Regions from separate parts of the Streptomyces sp. NTD107 genome, predicted to be linked through region 1. Evidence: riboswitches for the same ligand, from Rfam matches in the RefSeq annotation. Region 1 holds a riboswitch; the other holds the start of a gene.
What was found. Region 1 has a riboswitch for glycine ahead of gcvT (glycine cleavage system aminomethyltransferase GcvT). Riboswitches for the same ligand answer to the same signal wherever they lie in the genome.
Positions count from the first base shown of each region.

Region 2: linked by a shared signal. The riboswitch ahead of gcvP (aminomethyl-transferring glycine dehydrogenase) and the one ahead of gcvT (glycine cleavage system aminomethyltransferase GcvT) in region 1 are both predicted to bind glycine.

Region 1 is NZ_JCAJZV010000018.1:59,730-67,254, reverse strand. It holds gene AC5WRL_RS25980 (L-serine ammonia-lyase) at 1-770, opposite strand, end outside; gene glyA (serine hydroxymethyltransferase) at 847-2,121, opposite strand; gene gcvH (glycine cleavage system protein GcvH) at 2,136-2,516, opposite strand; gene gcvT (glycine cleavage system aminomethyltransferase GcvT) at 2,616-3,728, opposite strand; glycine riboswitch at 3,787-3,878, opposite strand; glycine riboswitch at 3,880-3,974, opposite strand; gene AC5WRL_RS25960 (enhanced serine sensitivity protein SseB) at 4,087-4,887, shown strand; gene AC5WRL_RS25955 (enhanced serine sensitivity protein SseB C-terminal domain-containing protein) at 4,884-5,594, shown strand; gene AC5WRL_RS25950 (GNAT family N-acetyltransferase) at 5,579-6,145, opposite strand; gene AC5WRL_RS25945 (Dps family protein) at 6,244-6,717, shown strand; partial or broken gene AC5WRL_RS25940 (peptidoglycan recognition protein family protein) at 6,841-7,525, shown strand, end outside.
Region 2 is NZ_JCAJZV010000001.1:521,843-529,367, reverse strand. It holds gene AC5WRL_RS02330 (hypothetical protein) at 1-3, shown strand, start outside; gene gcvP (aminomethyl-transferring glycine dehydrogenase) at 74-2,974, opposite strand; glycine riboswitch at 3,163-3,260, opposite strand; gene AC5WRL_RS02320 (PRC-barrel domain-containing protein) at 3,410-3,817, shown strand; gene AC5WRL_RS02315 (DNA polymerase IV) at 3,769-5,184, opposite strand; gene AC5WRL_RS02310 (MerR family transcriptional regulator) at 5,224-5,832, opposite strand; gene AC5WRL_RS02305 (bifunctional nuclease family protein) at 5,976-6,449, opposite strand; gene AC5WRL_RS02300 (FHA domain-containing protein) at 6,528-6,971, opposite strand; gene AC5WRL_RS02295 (DUF881 domain-containing protein) at 7,402-7,525, opposite strand, start outside.

The DNA of each region.
Region 1 (7,525 bases):
CGCAGCCTGCGCGCCGCACTCGCCGCCCGCCGCCTGACCTTCAGACCGCCCGGCAGGATGCCTTCCCGCTCCATGCCGCGCGCGATGCAGGCATCCATCACCCCCCAGATCCGCAGCAGCTCGGCCCGGATCTCGCCCTCCTGCCGCCACGCCCGCTCGTTCTCCAGCATCAGCGAGGAGACCGAGAGCCCGGTCTGCCGGGTCAGCCGCAGCAACTCGTCCCCGGTGCGGAACGGATGGCGCAGCACCGTGTCGTCCAGCCGGATCCGGTCCGCGCCCACCGCGTCCTCGTCGACGACGAAGCCGCCGCCCACCGAGTAGTACGTCTTCTCCAGCAGGACGGAGCCGGCGGCGTCCAGCGCCGCCAGCCGCATGCCGTTGGCGTGGTACGGCAGCGACGTCCGCCGGTGCAGCACCAGATCGGTGTCCGGGTCGAAGGCGATGACATGGGTGTCCCCTATGTCGGCGCCCAGCAGCCGCAGCCGGCGCTCGGCGCGGATCGCCGCCACCCGCACGTCGGCCCCGGACACGTCGACCGTGTCGGGCGCGTACCCCTCAAGACCGAGCAGTACGGCCTTGGGTGTGCCGTGCCCGTGCCCCGTGGCGCCGAGCGAGCCGAACAGCTCGGCCCGTACCGCGTGGGTGGGCGCCAGCGCGCCCTCCTTCTTCAGCCGGTGCGCGAACATCCGCGCCGCCCGCATCGGGCCGACCGTGTGCGAGCTGGAGGGCCCGATGCCGATGGAGAACAGATCGAAGGCGGACAGTGCCATGGGGGTCCACTCCTTACCGGGGGACGAGAACGGCGGGGCGCGCACCCGCGCGGGCGGCGCGCCCCACCACAGGGGCCTAACGGCCGGGGTAGAGCGGATGACGGTCGGCGAGCGCCGTCACCCGGGAGGCCAGCTTCTCGGCGGTGCCCGCGTCGTACCCGGGCAGCAGCGCCAGGGCGATGATGTCGGCGACCTCGCGGAAGTCCTCGTCGCCGAAGCCACGGGTGGCCAGCGCCGGGGTGCCGATGCGCAGCCCGGAGGTCACCATCGGCGGGCGCGGGTCATTGGGGATGGCGTTGCGGTTGACGGTGATGCCGATGGCGTGCAGCCGGTCCTCCGCCTGCTGCCCGTCCAGCTCCGCGTCGCGCAGATCGACCAGCACCAGATGGACGTCGGTGCCGCCGGTCAGCACGGACACGCCCGCGCCGGCCACGTCCGCCCGTACCAGCCGCTCGGCCAGCAGCCGGGCGCCGGCGACCGTACGCCGCTGCCGCTCCGCGAACTCCTCGCCCGCCGCGATCTTGAACGCCACCGCCTTGGCGGCGATCACATGCTCCAGCGGGCCGCCCTGCTGCCCGGGGAACACCGCGGAGTTGATCTTCTTGGCGTGCTCCTGACGCGACAGGATCACCCCGCCGCGCGGACCGCCCAGCGTCTTGTGCGTGGTCGTGGTCACGACATCCGCGTACGGTACGGGGCTGGGGTGCAGCCCGGCGGCCACCAGGCCCGCGAAGTGCGCCATGTCCACCATCAGCAGCGCGCCGACCTCGTCCGCGATGCGGCGGAACGCGGCGAAGTCCAGCTGCCGGGGGTACGCCGACCAGCCGGCGATGATCAGCCGGGGCCGGTGCTCGGCGGCGAGCGCCGCGACCTCGGCCATGTCCACCAGGCCGGTGTCGTCCGCCACGTGGTAGGGCACGACGTGGTAGAGCCGTCCGGAGAAGTTGATCTTCATCCCGTGGGTGAGATGCCCGCCGTGCGCCAGGTCGAGACCCATGATGGTGTCGCCGGGCTTGAGCAGCGCGGCCATCGCGGCGGCGTTCGCCGAGGCCCCCGAGTGCGGCTGCACATTCGCCGCTTCCGCCCCGAACAGCGCCTTGACGCGCTCCCGGGCCAGGTCCTCGATGACATCGACATGCTCACAACCGCCGTAGTAGCGGCGCCCGGGATATCCCTCGGCGTACTTGTTGGTGAGCACGGAGCCCTGCGCCTCCAGCGCCGCCACCGGCGCGAAGTTCTCCGAGGCGATCATCTCCAGGGTGGACTGCTGGCGGCGCAGCTCCGCGTCGACGGCGGCGGCGACCTCCGGGTCCACCTCGTGCAGGGACTGGTTCAGTACGGACGAAGACATGGCGGCGGTCCCCCTCAGCCCTGGGTGAAGGCGGTGTAGCCGTCGGCGTCCAGCAGATCGCCGGGCAGTTCGCCGTCGATGCGGACCTTGAACAGCCAGCCGCCCTCGAAGGGCTCGGAGTTCACCAGCGCCGGCTCCTCCACCACCGCGTCGTTGATCTCGGTGACCTCACCGGTGACCGGGGAGTACAGATCGCTGACCGACTTGGTGGACTCCAGCTCGCCGCAGGTCTCGCCGGCGGTGACCGAGGTGCCCGCCTGGGGCAGCTCGACGTAGACGACATCGCCCAGCGCGTCGGCGGCGAAGGCGGTGATGCCGACCGTGGCGACACCGTCCTCGACGGCCGACAGCCACTCGTGTTCCTTGCTGTAGCGCAGCTCGACAGGGTTGCTCATGGGATCGATTCTCCTCGATGGTGACAATGCGGGAGGAAAGCGGGGATGAAGAGAGAAAGGACGAGGGGGCGGCAGCCGGCCGGCCGGCGCCGCGCGCCGCTACTTCTCGCGCCGGTAGAACGGCAGCGCCACCACGGCGAACGGCTCCCGGCCGCCCCTGATGTCCACCGCGACCCCCTCCGTACCGGGCGCGGCGTGCGCGGCGTCAACGTACGCCATGGCGATCGGGGTGCCCAGGGTGGGGGAGGGGGCGCCGGAGGTGACCTCGCCGATCACCGTGCCCGCCGCGTCCAGCACCGGATACCCGGCCCGCGGCACCCGGCGGCCCGCGCCGACCAGCCCGACCAGGCGGCGCGGCGGCGCGCTCGCCGCCCGCTCGGCCGCCGCCTCCAGCGGCGCGCGGCCCACGAAGTCGCCGTCCTTGTCGAACTTCACCACCCGGCCGAGCCCCGCGTCGAAGGGCGTGGTGGCGGCCGTCAGCTCATGCCCGTACAGCGGCATCCCGGCTTCGAGCCGCAGCGTGTCGCGGCAGGACAGGCCGCACGGCACCAGCCCGTACACCTCGCCGGCCGCCGTCAGCGCGCGCCACAGCGGCTCGGCGTCGCCCGGCGCGACGAACAGCTCGAAGCCGTCCTCGCCGGTGTACCCGGTGCGGGCGATCAGCGCGGGCCGGCCGGCCACAGTGCCCGGCAGCCCCGCGTAGTACTTCAGCCCGGCCAGATCGGCGTCGGTGAGCGCGCCGAGGATCGCGGGCGCGCTCGGCCCCTGGACGGCGATCAGCGCGTACGCGTCCCGGTCGTCGCGCACTCCGGCCTCGAAGCCCGCGCCGCGCGCGGTCAGGGCGTCCAGCACCAGCTGCGCGTTGGCGGCGTTGGCGACGACCAGGTAGTGCTCGTCCGCCAGCCGGTAGACGATCAGATCATCGAGGATGCCGCCCTCGGCGTCGCAGATCATGGTGTACCGGGCGCGGCCCACCGCCAGCGCGGACAGCTTGCCGACCAGGGCGTGGTCCAGCAGCTCCCCGGCCTGCGGCCCGGTGATCGCGATCTCGCCCATGTGGGACAGGTCGAACAGACCGGCGGCGGTACGTACCGCCTGGTGCTCGGCGCGCTCGCTGCCGTACCGCAGCGGCATCTGCCAGCCGGCGAAGTCGGTCATGGTGGCGCCCAGCTCGCGGTGAACGGCGTCGAGCGCGGTGATACGGGACGTCATGAGGTGGCTCCAGAGGGTACGGGCGGCGGGCGGTGCGCGGACGCGCGGATACGGCTCGCCCTCCCCATCTGTCATCGGCACCTGAGAGGTTCGCCTTGCGGCTTGCACCGTGGGTGGGGCCCGTTCGGCCGGGCCCGCTTTTCAGATTTGCCTTCCGCGCGCGGTATCGGGGCCTGAGAGATTCAAGGGAGGACTTGCTCCTTCGGCGCCCCGGCGCTGGACCGGGGACTCTCCCGCGCGTGGTCGAACGGCCATTGTTCGATTGTCCTGCGGTTGTTGTGCGGCTCATCATCGCATGACGGCCCGGGCTGAGCCATTAGGGTGCCCTACAGACCGGATCAGATGGTGGTGGGACGAGATGAACGAGCGTTGGCAGGACCCCGGGCACGGCGGCGCCGGCGGCGGCGCGGATGGCGGCGCGGGCGGGGGATGGCCCGGCAATGAGCTGGAGGAGGCGCTGGCGGCGTCCGTCGGCGTGCCGGACGCCGCGCCCCGGCTGCTCCAGGTGCTGGGCCGCAGCCCGGTGTGGGTGCCGCTGCCCGAGGGCGGCGGCCCGGCCAGCCGCACCCTGGACCTGCCGACCATCGACCTGAACGGCGCGGTGTACGTCCCGGTCTTCAGCTCCGCCGAACAGTTCCAGCTGGTGGTGGGCAGCCATATGTCCTTCACCGTCGCCCCGGTCAAGGAGTTCGCCCGCGGACTGCCGCCCCAGGCCGGGCTGGCCGTCAACCCCGGCGGCACCGTCGGCCTCCCCGTGCCGCCGGAGGGCGTCGCCCAGCTGTGCCGCGACACCCCGGGGGAGCGCGCCCCCGGCATGCCCACGGGTGCGCGGATGCGGCTGTTCGAGCCCGACTGGCAGCAGGAGCCCGTCGACTTCCTGGCGGCGGCGGCCGGCGAGCTGTCCCAGCTGCCGTACGTCCGCACCGCGCGGCGCGGCCTGGCCAGCGCGGAGGGCGGCGCCCCGGCGCTGTTCATCGGCGTGGAGCTGGACGAGCTGGCCGAGGAGTACCGGCTGGGCAGCCATGACGCGCTCGGCCGGGCGCTGGCGCGCTGCGCCGTGCCGTGGCCGGTGCAGCTGGTGCTGCTGGACGCGGTGACCGACCCCGTCGTGGACTGGCTGCGGCACAGCGTGCAGCCGTTCTACCGGCGGGACGCATGAGCGAAGCCCAGGGGGCGATCGAGGAACTGCTGCCCCGGGTGACGGCCGGCCGCCCGGACATCTACGAGACGCTGCTCGGCGCGCTGGCCGGCGGCGAGGTGTGGATGCTGCTGTGGCACGGCCGGCCCGGCGACCCGGACGCCCAGTACGGCAGCGTCGAGGTCACCGGGCACGGCTACGCGCCGGCCGTCACCTCGCCCGCCGAGCTGGCCGCCAGCGGCTGGCCGCGCGACCACGAGGTGATCGGCGGCCGGGATATCGCCGCCGCCCTCTACCCCGACCACTGGGGCCTGTGGCTCAACCCCCACACCCCGGGCGGCGGCCTGGGCATCCCCTGGCCCGACCTGCGGCGGATCGCGGGCGGCCTGGACCGGCTGCCGGCCGGTCCGCTGGTGATCACCGAGCCCACCGCGCCGGCCGAGCCGTTCTACCGGCGGCTGACGGCCGAGGCGCGCCGTACCCCGGTGCTGCGCAGCCTGCGGCGCGGCTGGGTACGGCCGGCGGTGGGCACCGCTTATCTGGTGATCGGCCTGGAGGTGGACGATCCGGGGGAGCCGGCCGCCGAGACGGTGCGGCAGATGATGGCGCGGGCCATCGAGGCGGTCCCGGACGGGCTGGTGGTGGCCACGGTGGCGATGGCGGACGCGTACGACCCGGTCGCCATGTGGCTGCGGGCGCGGGCCCGCCCCTTCTACACGGCGTCCTGAGCGCTGCTGCCGCCACCGGGCACCGGCGTGGCGGGCGCGGGCTCCCCGGCATGCCCGGCGAGCGGGAGCTGCCAGTAACTCACATCACGCCAGGCGCCCATCTTGTAGCCGTTCTCCCGGAACGTCCCCACCTGCCGGAACCCCAGCGAACGGTGCAGCCCCTCGCTCCCGGGATTGGGCACGACGACCCCGGCGATCACACTGTGGAACCCCTGCTCGGTCAGCAGCGCGAACAGCCGCCGGTACAGCGCCTTCCCCAGCCCCCGGCCCTGGTGCTCGGCCCCCAGATACACGGCGCACTCCACGGTCCAGGCATAGGCGGCGCGCGGTTTCCACGGGGAGGCGTAACTGACCCCGGCGACCTCACCGGCCACCTCGGCGACCAGCCACGGATGGGCACGGTGCCCGCGCTCCCACTGCTCCAGCCACTCCTCGGGCTTCTGCGGCTCGGTGCGGAAATTGGCGGGGGATGACGCGATGGAGTGGTTCACGATCGCGCACACGGCCGGCAGATCCCCGGCGCGCGCGAACCGGATGACGGGGTCGTTCATGGGCACCACTGTCCCACCCCCCGGCTCCCCCTGCGGGCCCGGGGCGCCGGGGGTACCGTGAGGAGAAAGCCGCATATTCGGATGAAAGTGGACGATTCATGTATGCCGTGAAGAGCACACTGCCCGAGCCCGCCCTCAAGGTCGTCTCCGACGCCCTCCAGGGGGCGCTGGCGGACATCATCGATCTGTCCCTGGTGGCCAAGCAGGTCCACTGGAACGTGATCGGCCCCCGCTTCCGCACCGTGCACCTCCAGCTCGACGACGTGGTGGAAACCGCCCGCTCGCACTCCGACATCGTGGCCGAACGCGCCTCCGCCCTCGGCATCAGCCCCGACGGCCGCGCCGCCACCGTGGCCGGCAGCACCGGCATCGCCACCGTCCCCGAAGGCTGGCTCCCCGACACCGAGGCGGTCGCCATCCTCACCCAGGCCCTGGGCACCTGCATCGTCCGCATGCGCGACCGCATGGTCGCGGTCGGCGAGGTCGACCGGGTCACCGAGGACAACCTCATCCAGCTCGTCAAGGACCTGGAAAAACATCACTGGATGTTCCAGGCCGAGAACGGCAGCTGAGGCGCCGGGACCGCCTTGTTGAAAGGTGCGAGAGCGGGGTGGGGGGCTCTTGCGCACGGGGGTGATGCGACGTACCACTGAGGGGGAGGCTACTGCGTCGTCGCATGCGAACGGGGGTCAGATGTGGCCACTCCACTGAGCGCTGACAAGGTGTTGTCCGCGCTGAAGGCCGAAGGCGTCAAGGTCGTCGAGTACAAGTCCTGGCGCACGCACAACCGGAACAGCGTCGGGGCCTGGGGACCGGTGAACGGTGTGATGATCCATCACACCGTCACCACCGGAACCGATGCCTCGGTCGAGCTGTGTTACGCGGGCCGGTCCGATCTGCCCGGGCCGCTGTGCCACGGGGTGATCGACAAGGCCGGCACCGTCCACCTGGTCGGGCACGGCCGCGCCAATCACGCCGGCAAGGGCGACAGCGCCGTACTCAGCGCCGTCATCGCCGAGAAGGCCCTGCCGCCCGACACCAAGGCCGACACCGACGGCAATCCGCACTTCTACGGGTTCGAGTGCGTCAACCTCGGCGACGGCAAGGACCCGTGGCCGGCCGCCCAGGTGGAGGCCGCGGTACGGGCCGCCGCCGCGCTGTGCCGCGCACACGGCTGGGGCAAGTCCGGGGACACCTCGGTGATCGGCCATCTCGAATGGCAGCCGGGCAAGATCGACCCCTACGGGCCCGGCGTCTCCATGAGCGACATCCGCAAGCGGGTCGCCGCCCGTCTGAAGCAGTCGGCCGGCTGGAGCCCCGGCGGCACGGGCAGCCCCAGCAGCCCCGAGGAGGACGAGATGCCCAAGCGGTCGTTATTCG
Region 2 (7,525 bases), on a different contig from region 1:
TGACCGGCGGCGACCGTACGGGCCCGGGCCGGAGCACCCCCGTGGGGGTGCTCCGGCCCGGAGGCCGGGGGCGTCAGCCCTCGTAGGAGTCCACCGGCGGGCAGGAGCACACCAGATTGCGGTCGCCGTAGGCGCCGTCGATCCGCCGTACCGGGGGCCAGTACTTGTCCTCCCGGCCCGCGCCGCCGGGGAAGACCGCGTCCTCACGGCTGTACGGGTGCGTCCACTCGGCTTCCGCCAGCTGGGCCGCGGTGTGCGGGGCACCGGCCAGCGGGTTGTCGTCCTTGGGCCACTCCCCCGCCCCCACCCGGTCGATCTCCGCACGAATCGCGACCATCGCATCGCAGAATCGGTCGAGTTCGGCCAGATTTTCGCTCTCGGTCGGCTCGATCATCAGCGTTCCGGCGACCGGGAACGACATCGTCGGGGCGTGGAACCCGTAGTCGATCAGCCGCTTGGCCACATCGTCGATGCTGACCCCGGTCGCCTTGGTCAGCGGCCGGACATCGATGATGCACTCGTGCGCCACCAGACCGCCCGGCCCGGTGTACAGCACCGGGTAGTGCGGCTCAAGGCGCTTGGCGATGTAGTTCGCCCCCAGCACCGCGGTCTGGGTGGCCGCGCGCAGCCCCTCGGGCCCCATCAGCCGCAGATAGGCCCAGGAGATCGGCAGAATCCCGGCCGAGCCCCACGGCGCCGCCGACACCGGGCCCACCGGCCCGTCCACCGGACCGGCCGAGGGCTGAAGCGGATGACCCGGCAGATACGGGGCCAGGTGCGCGCGCACCGCCACCGGACCGACACCGGGACCACCGCCACCGTGCGGGATGCAGAAGGTCTTGTGCAGATTCAGGTGCGAGACATCCGCGCCGAACCGCCCCGGCCGGGCCAGCCCCACCAGGGCGTTGAGGTTGGCGCCGTCCACGTACACCTGGCCGCCCGCGTCGTGCACCGCCGCGCAGATCTCCTGGATGCCCTCCTCGAACACCCCGTGCGTGGAGGGGTAGGTGACCATCAGCACCGCCAGTTCCTCGCGGTGCCGCTCGATCTTGGCGCGCAGGTCCTCGACGTTCACATCGCCGTTCTCGCCGGTGGCGACCACCACCACCTTCATCCCGGCCATCACGGCGCTGGCGGCGTTGGTGCCGTGCGCCGAGGACGGGATCAGGCACACGGTGCGCCGCGGCTCACCGTTCGCCCGGTGGTACGCGCGCACCGCCAGCAGCCCGGCCAGCTCGCCCTGCGAACCGGCGTTGGGCTGGAGCGAGACCTTGTCGTAGCCGGTGATCTCGGCGAGCCCGTCCTCCAGCTCCCGGATCAGGGTGCGGTAGCCCTCGGCCTGCTCGATCGGCGCGAACGGGTGCAGCGCGGCGAACTGCGGCCAGGTGACCGGCTCCATCTCCACGGTGGCGTTGAGCTTCATGGTGCACGAGCCGAGCGGGATCATGCCCCGGTCCAGCGCGTAGTCCCGGTCGGCGAGCCGGCGCAGATAGCGCAGCATCGCGGTCTCCGAGCGGTGCTCGTGGAAGACGGGGTGGCTGAGGTATTCATCGGTGCGCAGCAGCGCGCCGGGCAGCGCGTCCGGTGTGGCGGCGTCCAGAGTGTCGAGGTCGGTGAGCGCCGGGTCCACCCCGAAGGCGGCCCAGACGGCGGCCAGTTCGGTACGCGTGGTGGTCTCGTCGCAGGCGATGCCGACCCGGTCGGGGCCGTCCTGCCGCAGATTGATGCCCGCCGCGCGGGCGGCGGCCACCACCTGCCCGGCGCGGCCAGGTACCTCGGCGGTCACGGTGTCGAAGAACTCCCGGTGCGCCACCTCCACCCCGCCGGCCCGCAGCCCGGCCGCCAGCAGCGCCGCGTACCGGTGGGTGCGCCGGGCGATGGCGGCGAGCCCGTCCGGGCCGTGGTAAACCGCGTACATGCCGGCCATCACGGCGAGGAGCACCTGCGCCGTACAGATGTTGCTGGTGGCCTTCTCGCGGCGGATGTGCTGCTCGCGGGTCTGGAGCGCCAGCCGGTAGGCGCGCTTGCCGGCCGCGTCCCGGGAGACACCGACCAGCCGGCCCGGCAGCGAGCGGGCGTACGCCTCGCGGACCGCCAGATAGCCGGCGTGCGGGCCGCCGAAGCCCATCGGTACGCCGAACCGCTGGCTGGTGCCCACCGCGAGGTCGGCGCCCAGCTCGCCCGGGGAGGTCAGCAGGGTGAGAGCGAGCAGATCGGCGGCGACGGTGACGATCGCGCCCAGCTCGTGGGCCCGTTCGATGACGGGGCGCGGGTCGCGGACGGCACCGCCGGTGCCGGGGTACTGGAGCAGGACGCCGAAGACGCCGCGCTCGGCGATCGCGTCCGGGATGCCCGCCGCGAGGTCGGCGACCACCACCTCGACCCCGGTGGGTTCGGCGCGGGTGCGCAGCACGGCGACGGTCTGCGGCAGCGTGTCGGCGTCGACCAGGAAGACGCCCTGCTTGACCTTGCCGACCCGGCGGGACAGTGCCATGGCCTCGGCGGCGGCGGTCCCCTCGTCCAGCAGCGAGGCACCGGCGGTGGGCAGCCCGGTGAGGTCGGCGACCACGGTCTGGAAGTTCAGCAGGGCCTCCAGCCGGCCCTGGGAGATCTCCGGCTGGTAGGGCGTGTAGGCCGTGTACCAGGCCGGGTTCTCCATCACGTTGCGCAGGATGACCGGCGGGGTGAAGGTGCCGTAGTAGCCCAGGCCGATCATCGGGGTGAGGACCTGGTTGCGGTCGGCCAGCTCGCGCAGCTCGGCCAGCACGGCGGCCTCGGTACGGGCCGGGGGCAGCCGCAGCGGCCCGGTGCCTGCGATGGAGGTGGGCACGGCGGCCGTGGTGAGTTCGTCGAGGGAGCCGAAGCCGACGTGGGCGAGCATCTTCGCCCGGTCGGCCGCGTCGGGGCCGATGTGGCGGGCCGCGAAGGGCGAGCCGTGCTCCAGCGCGCTGAGCGGGAGTGGGCGTTCGGACATCTGGGGGCCTCCTGGTCGCTGGGACCCGCAACCACCGGGCGGTGCCTGCTGCGGCCTCCCCCTCTGTCATCTCAACCTGAGAGCTTCACCGCGTCGTTGCCCCGGGCGGGGCGTCGGCGCGGCTTTCACCGTCGGTGAGGGCGGGGCCGGGACGGATGTCCGGCCGCCACCCTGCTTTCCAGAGTGGTTTCGCGCGTGCGGTACGGGGGCCTGAGAGATTCCGGGGAGGATTTGCTCCTTCGGCGCCGCCGGCCCGGGGGCCGGTGGACTCTCCCGCACGAGGTCAACAACCGTTTTCGAGCCTACCAGCGGCCCTGGGGCTGCGACCATGGAGCCGGAGCCCCGCGACCGGTGGCGGCAGCACTCGACTGGCCAGCTTCGGGTATGTGCCGTTACGTAAGGGCGAAGGGGCGTGCGGCCCGGCAGTGATGACCCGTGGGAGGAACCGTGCAGACCGATATCGATCCCCGCAGCCTGATCGGGCGCAAGGCGTTCGACCGCAATGGAGCCAAGATCGGCACGGTGGACGAGGTCTATCTGGATGACGCGACCGGTGCACCCGAATGGGCGGCTGTGCGCACCGGTCTCTTCAGCCGGGACGCGTTTGTGCCGCTGGAGCCCAGCGAGGTGGTCGACGACGCGCTGCGGGTGCCCTTCGACCGGTCGCTGATCAAGGACGCGCCGGACTTCGGGGTGGGCCGGCATCTGTCCCCCGAGCAGGAGTTGCAGCTGTACCACCACTACGGTCTCGATGTGCCGATGGCGGGACCGGAGCAGGAGTCGGCGCCGCCGGATCAGGACTTCGGCCGGCTGGCCTCGCCGCCGCCGGACGAGGAGGGCTGAAGCGGCGGCGGGGCGGAGCGGCCGAGCGCCGGATCGTCCACGCCGAAGGTACGCACCCGGCCCGGCGCCGACCCGGGCGTCTCGAAGCGCACGGTGACCCGCCCCACGCCGCTGCCCTGCACCCACCCGGGCCCGTACTCGGTGTGCGTCACATCCAGTCCCGGCAGCCAGCGCCGGTCGGGCGCCGGCTCGGGCTCTGAGCCGGGGCCGGGGCCGGGGCCGGGGTCCGGGGCCGGCCGGTCCGCCCCGCGGCCCTCCTCCTCGGCCCCGGTCCCGGCTTCGGCCTCGACGGTGGCGCCCGTCTGGGCGAACAGATCCTCCTGGGTGAAATCCGCCAGTCCGGTGACACCAACACCCAGCAGCCGGACGCCGTTGGTGGTGTCCACCCCCTCCAGCAGCCGGGCGGCCAGCTCCCGCACCACCGCCGGATCGTCGGTCGGCCCGCGCAGGGTGTCCGAGCGGGTCAGGGTGGAGAAGTCGTGGCTGCGCACCTTCAGCACCACGGTGCGCCCGGACCGGCCGTGTTCGCGCAGCCGGCGCACACACCGCTCGGCCAGCCGGTCCACCTCGTGGCGCACCCGGGCCCGGTCGGTGAGGTCCACATCGAAGGTGTCCTCCACCGACACCGATTTGGCGTCCCGTTCGGCGACCACCGGGCGGTCGTCGATGCCCAGCGCCATGGCATGCACCCCGCCGCCGTGCGCGGTGCCGAGCAGCCGCAGCAGTTCGACCTCGCCGGCCCGCACCACATCGCCCACGGTGCTGATCCCGGCCCGGCGCAGTACGCCATCGGTGGCCGGGCCGACCCCGGGCAGGGTGCGTACCGGCAGCGGAGCCAGCAGTTCCCGCTCGGTGCCGGGCACGATCAGCTCAAGGCCGTCCGGCTTGGCCCGCTCCGAAGCGATCTTGGCGAGCATCTTGGAGCCGGCCAGACCGACCGAGCCTGTCAGGGTGGTGGCGGCCAGGATCCGGCCGCGCAGCTGGTGGCCCACCGTCTCGGCCTCGCGCGCCGTGTGGGCCGAGCCCCCGGCCGCCAGATCGACGAACGCCTCGTCCAGACTGAGCGGCTCCACCAGCGGGGACAGTTCGCGCAGCATCCCCATCACGGTGTCGCTGACCGCGCGGTAGACGTCGAAGCGCGGATACAGATAGGCCGCGTTCGGGCAGCGCCGCCGGGCCTGGGCCATCGGCATCGCCGAGTGCACCCCGAACCGCCGGGCCTCGTACGAGGCGGTGGCCACCACGCCGCGCGGGCCGAGCCCGCCCACGATCACCGGCTTGCCCCGCAGCGACGGCTTGGCGGCCTGCTCCACCGAGGCGTAGAAGGCGTCCATGTCGAGGTGCAGGATCGTCGGCTGGCCTCTCACCCTCCCGATGGTGCCGTACGGCTCTGACAATCGCCCGGATCAGCGGGTGCCGCGCTGTCTGCGGCGGGCCAGCTCGTCGGAGGGGTGGCGGCCGGTGATCACCTCGCCGCTGTCCACCCGCTCGGCCTGGAGCTGCGCCAGTGCCGTCTCCACGTCCCCCCACACCGCCCCGACGGCGATGCCGAAGATGCCCCGGCCGCCGCGCAGCAGCTCGGCCAGTTCCTCGGGGGACTCACAGCGGTAGACGGTGGCACCGTCGCTCATCAGGGTCAGCCCGGCCAGCTCCGCGAGGTCGGCGGAGCGCAGGGCGCGCACCGCCGTGCGGATGCTCTGGAGCGAGACCCCGGCGTCCAGCAGCCGCTTGACGATCTTGAGCACCAGGATGTCCTGGAAGCTGTACAGCCGCTGGGTGCCCGAGCCGTGCGCCGGGCGGATGCTGGGCTGCACCAACTGGGTGCGCGCCCAGTAGTCCAGCTGCCGGTAGGTGATCCCGGCGGCGGCGCAGGCGCTGGGGCCCCGGTAGCCGAGCTGTTCCCGCTCGGCGCCGTGCCCCTGGGGGGCGGCCGGCGCCCGCAGCGGGCGGTGCGGCGGCGCGCCCGGCAGCGGGGAGATCCCGCCCGCCGCCGTACCCTCGCCATTACCTGTCACGCCGGCCTCCGTTCCGCACGCCCCGACCGTGCCCTCGTCGCTCACCGGGTGTGACGATGAGCACGCGCACAGCGCTCCTCCCAAGACATGCCCCACAGACGCTAAGCATGCACACTCAGCGGGTCAACGATCGCCACGCCCCGCTACTGATTGCCGGAGCCGAAGTCCTCGGGGGAGATCTGGTCCAGGAACTCCCGGAACCGCTCCACCTCGTCCTCCTGCTCGTCGGGGATGATGATCCCCGCGTCGTCCAGCACCCCTTCGCTGCTGTAGATGGGGGTGCCGGCCCGCAGTGCGAGCGCTATGGCGTCGGAGGGCCGGGCGCTGACCTCGACCCCGCTGGCGAACACCAGCTCGGCGTAGAAGACACCCTCGCGCAGATCGGTGATCCGTACGGCGGTGAGCTCCTGCCCGATCGCCTCCAGCACGTTCTTCAGCAGGTCGTGCGTCAGCGGTCGGGCAGGGGCCAGCCCCTGCTGGGCGAAGGCGATCGCGGTGGCCTCCCCGGGGCCGATCCAGATGGGGAGGTAGCGATCGCCGTCCACTTCACGGAGGAGCACGATGGGCTGGTTGTTGGGCAATTCGACCCTGACACCCACGACGTCGAGCTGGTTCACACAGCAACCCTAGGTCGTGACCGGGGCATTTGGATAGTCGAACACCGCCGGGCGGCGCCGTGCGCTCTCCGGGAGCCGTCACCCACCGTACTGGCCGGTGAAGAAGACCAGCCGGTATTTACCGATCTGCACCTCGTCACCGTGCGCGAGCACCGCGGAGTCGATGGGCTCGCGGTTGACATAGGTGCCATTGAGGCTGCCCACGTCGAACACCGAGAAACCGCCCTCCGGACGGCGGCGGAACTCCACATGGCGGCGGGAGACCGTCACATCGTCCAGGAAGATGTCGCTCTGCGGATGGCGGCCGGCGGTGGTGAGGTCACCGTCCAGCAGGAAGCGGCTGCCCGAATTCGGCCCGCGCCGGACCACCAGCAGCGCCGAGCCGGGCGGCAGCGCGTCCACCGCGGCCTGGGCCTCGGGGGACAGCGCGGGCATCACCGCGTGCTGCCCGGTGACCTCGGAGTCGTACGCCTCCAGGCCGGAGATCGAGATCGTGGAGGTGGTCTCCGAGAGGCCCTCCACACCCGGCCGCAGCGGGTTGCCGCACTGCGAGCAGTACCGGCTCGACGGGGCGTTGCGGCTGCCGCAGCGACCGCAGGGCGTGCCGCCGGCCTGCGCCGCGGGAGCCTGGGAGCCTATGCCGCCGGCCTGGCCGTCGACCTCGTCACGGAACAGCGGGCGTCCCGCCTCCGTGGCGGGCGCTCCCGCAGGCTGCTCGCCCCTGCGGGCATGAGGCCGTGCGGCGCTGTGCGAGCCACCCTGACGCCTGCCGAACAACCTAGCGAAAAAACTCACCAGCGATCCCCTCGCACCTAGCCCGACCCGTCAGTGGACGGGCGGTCCATTGTCTCTCATCCGCCGCGCCGGACACTCTGCCAACGTACGCGGCCCGCATTCAGTTTCCCTTACCGAGAGCCACCACAACGGGCAGCCCCCCGGCGATGGCACCCGGCTACGGTGACGACTGAGCGTAGTCAGGGCGCTCTGCCGATCGCAAGGCGTCCACCACGACCGTCTCCGGCCGCTCCACCGTCACCGTGGCCTGCTCCTTCTCCAGGGACTGCACCACCCCGCCG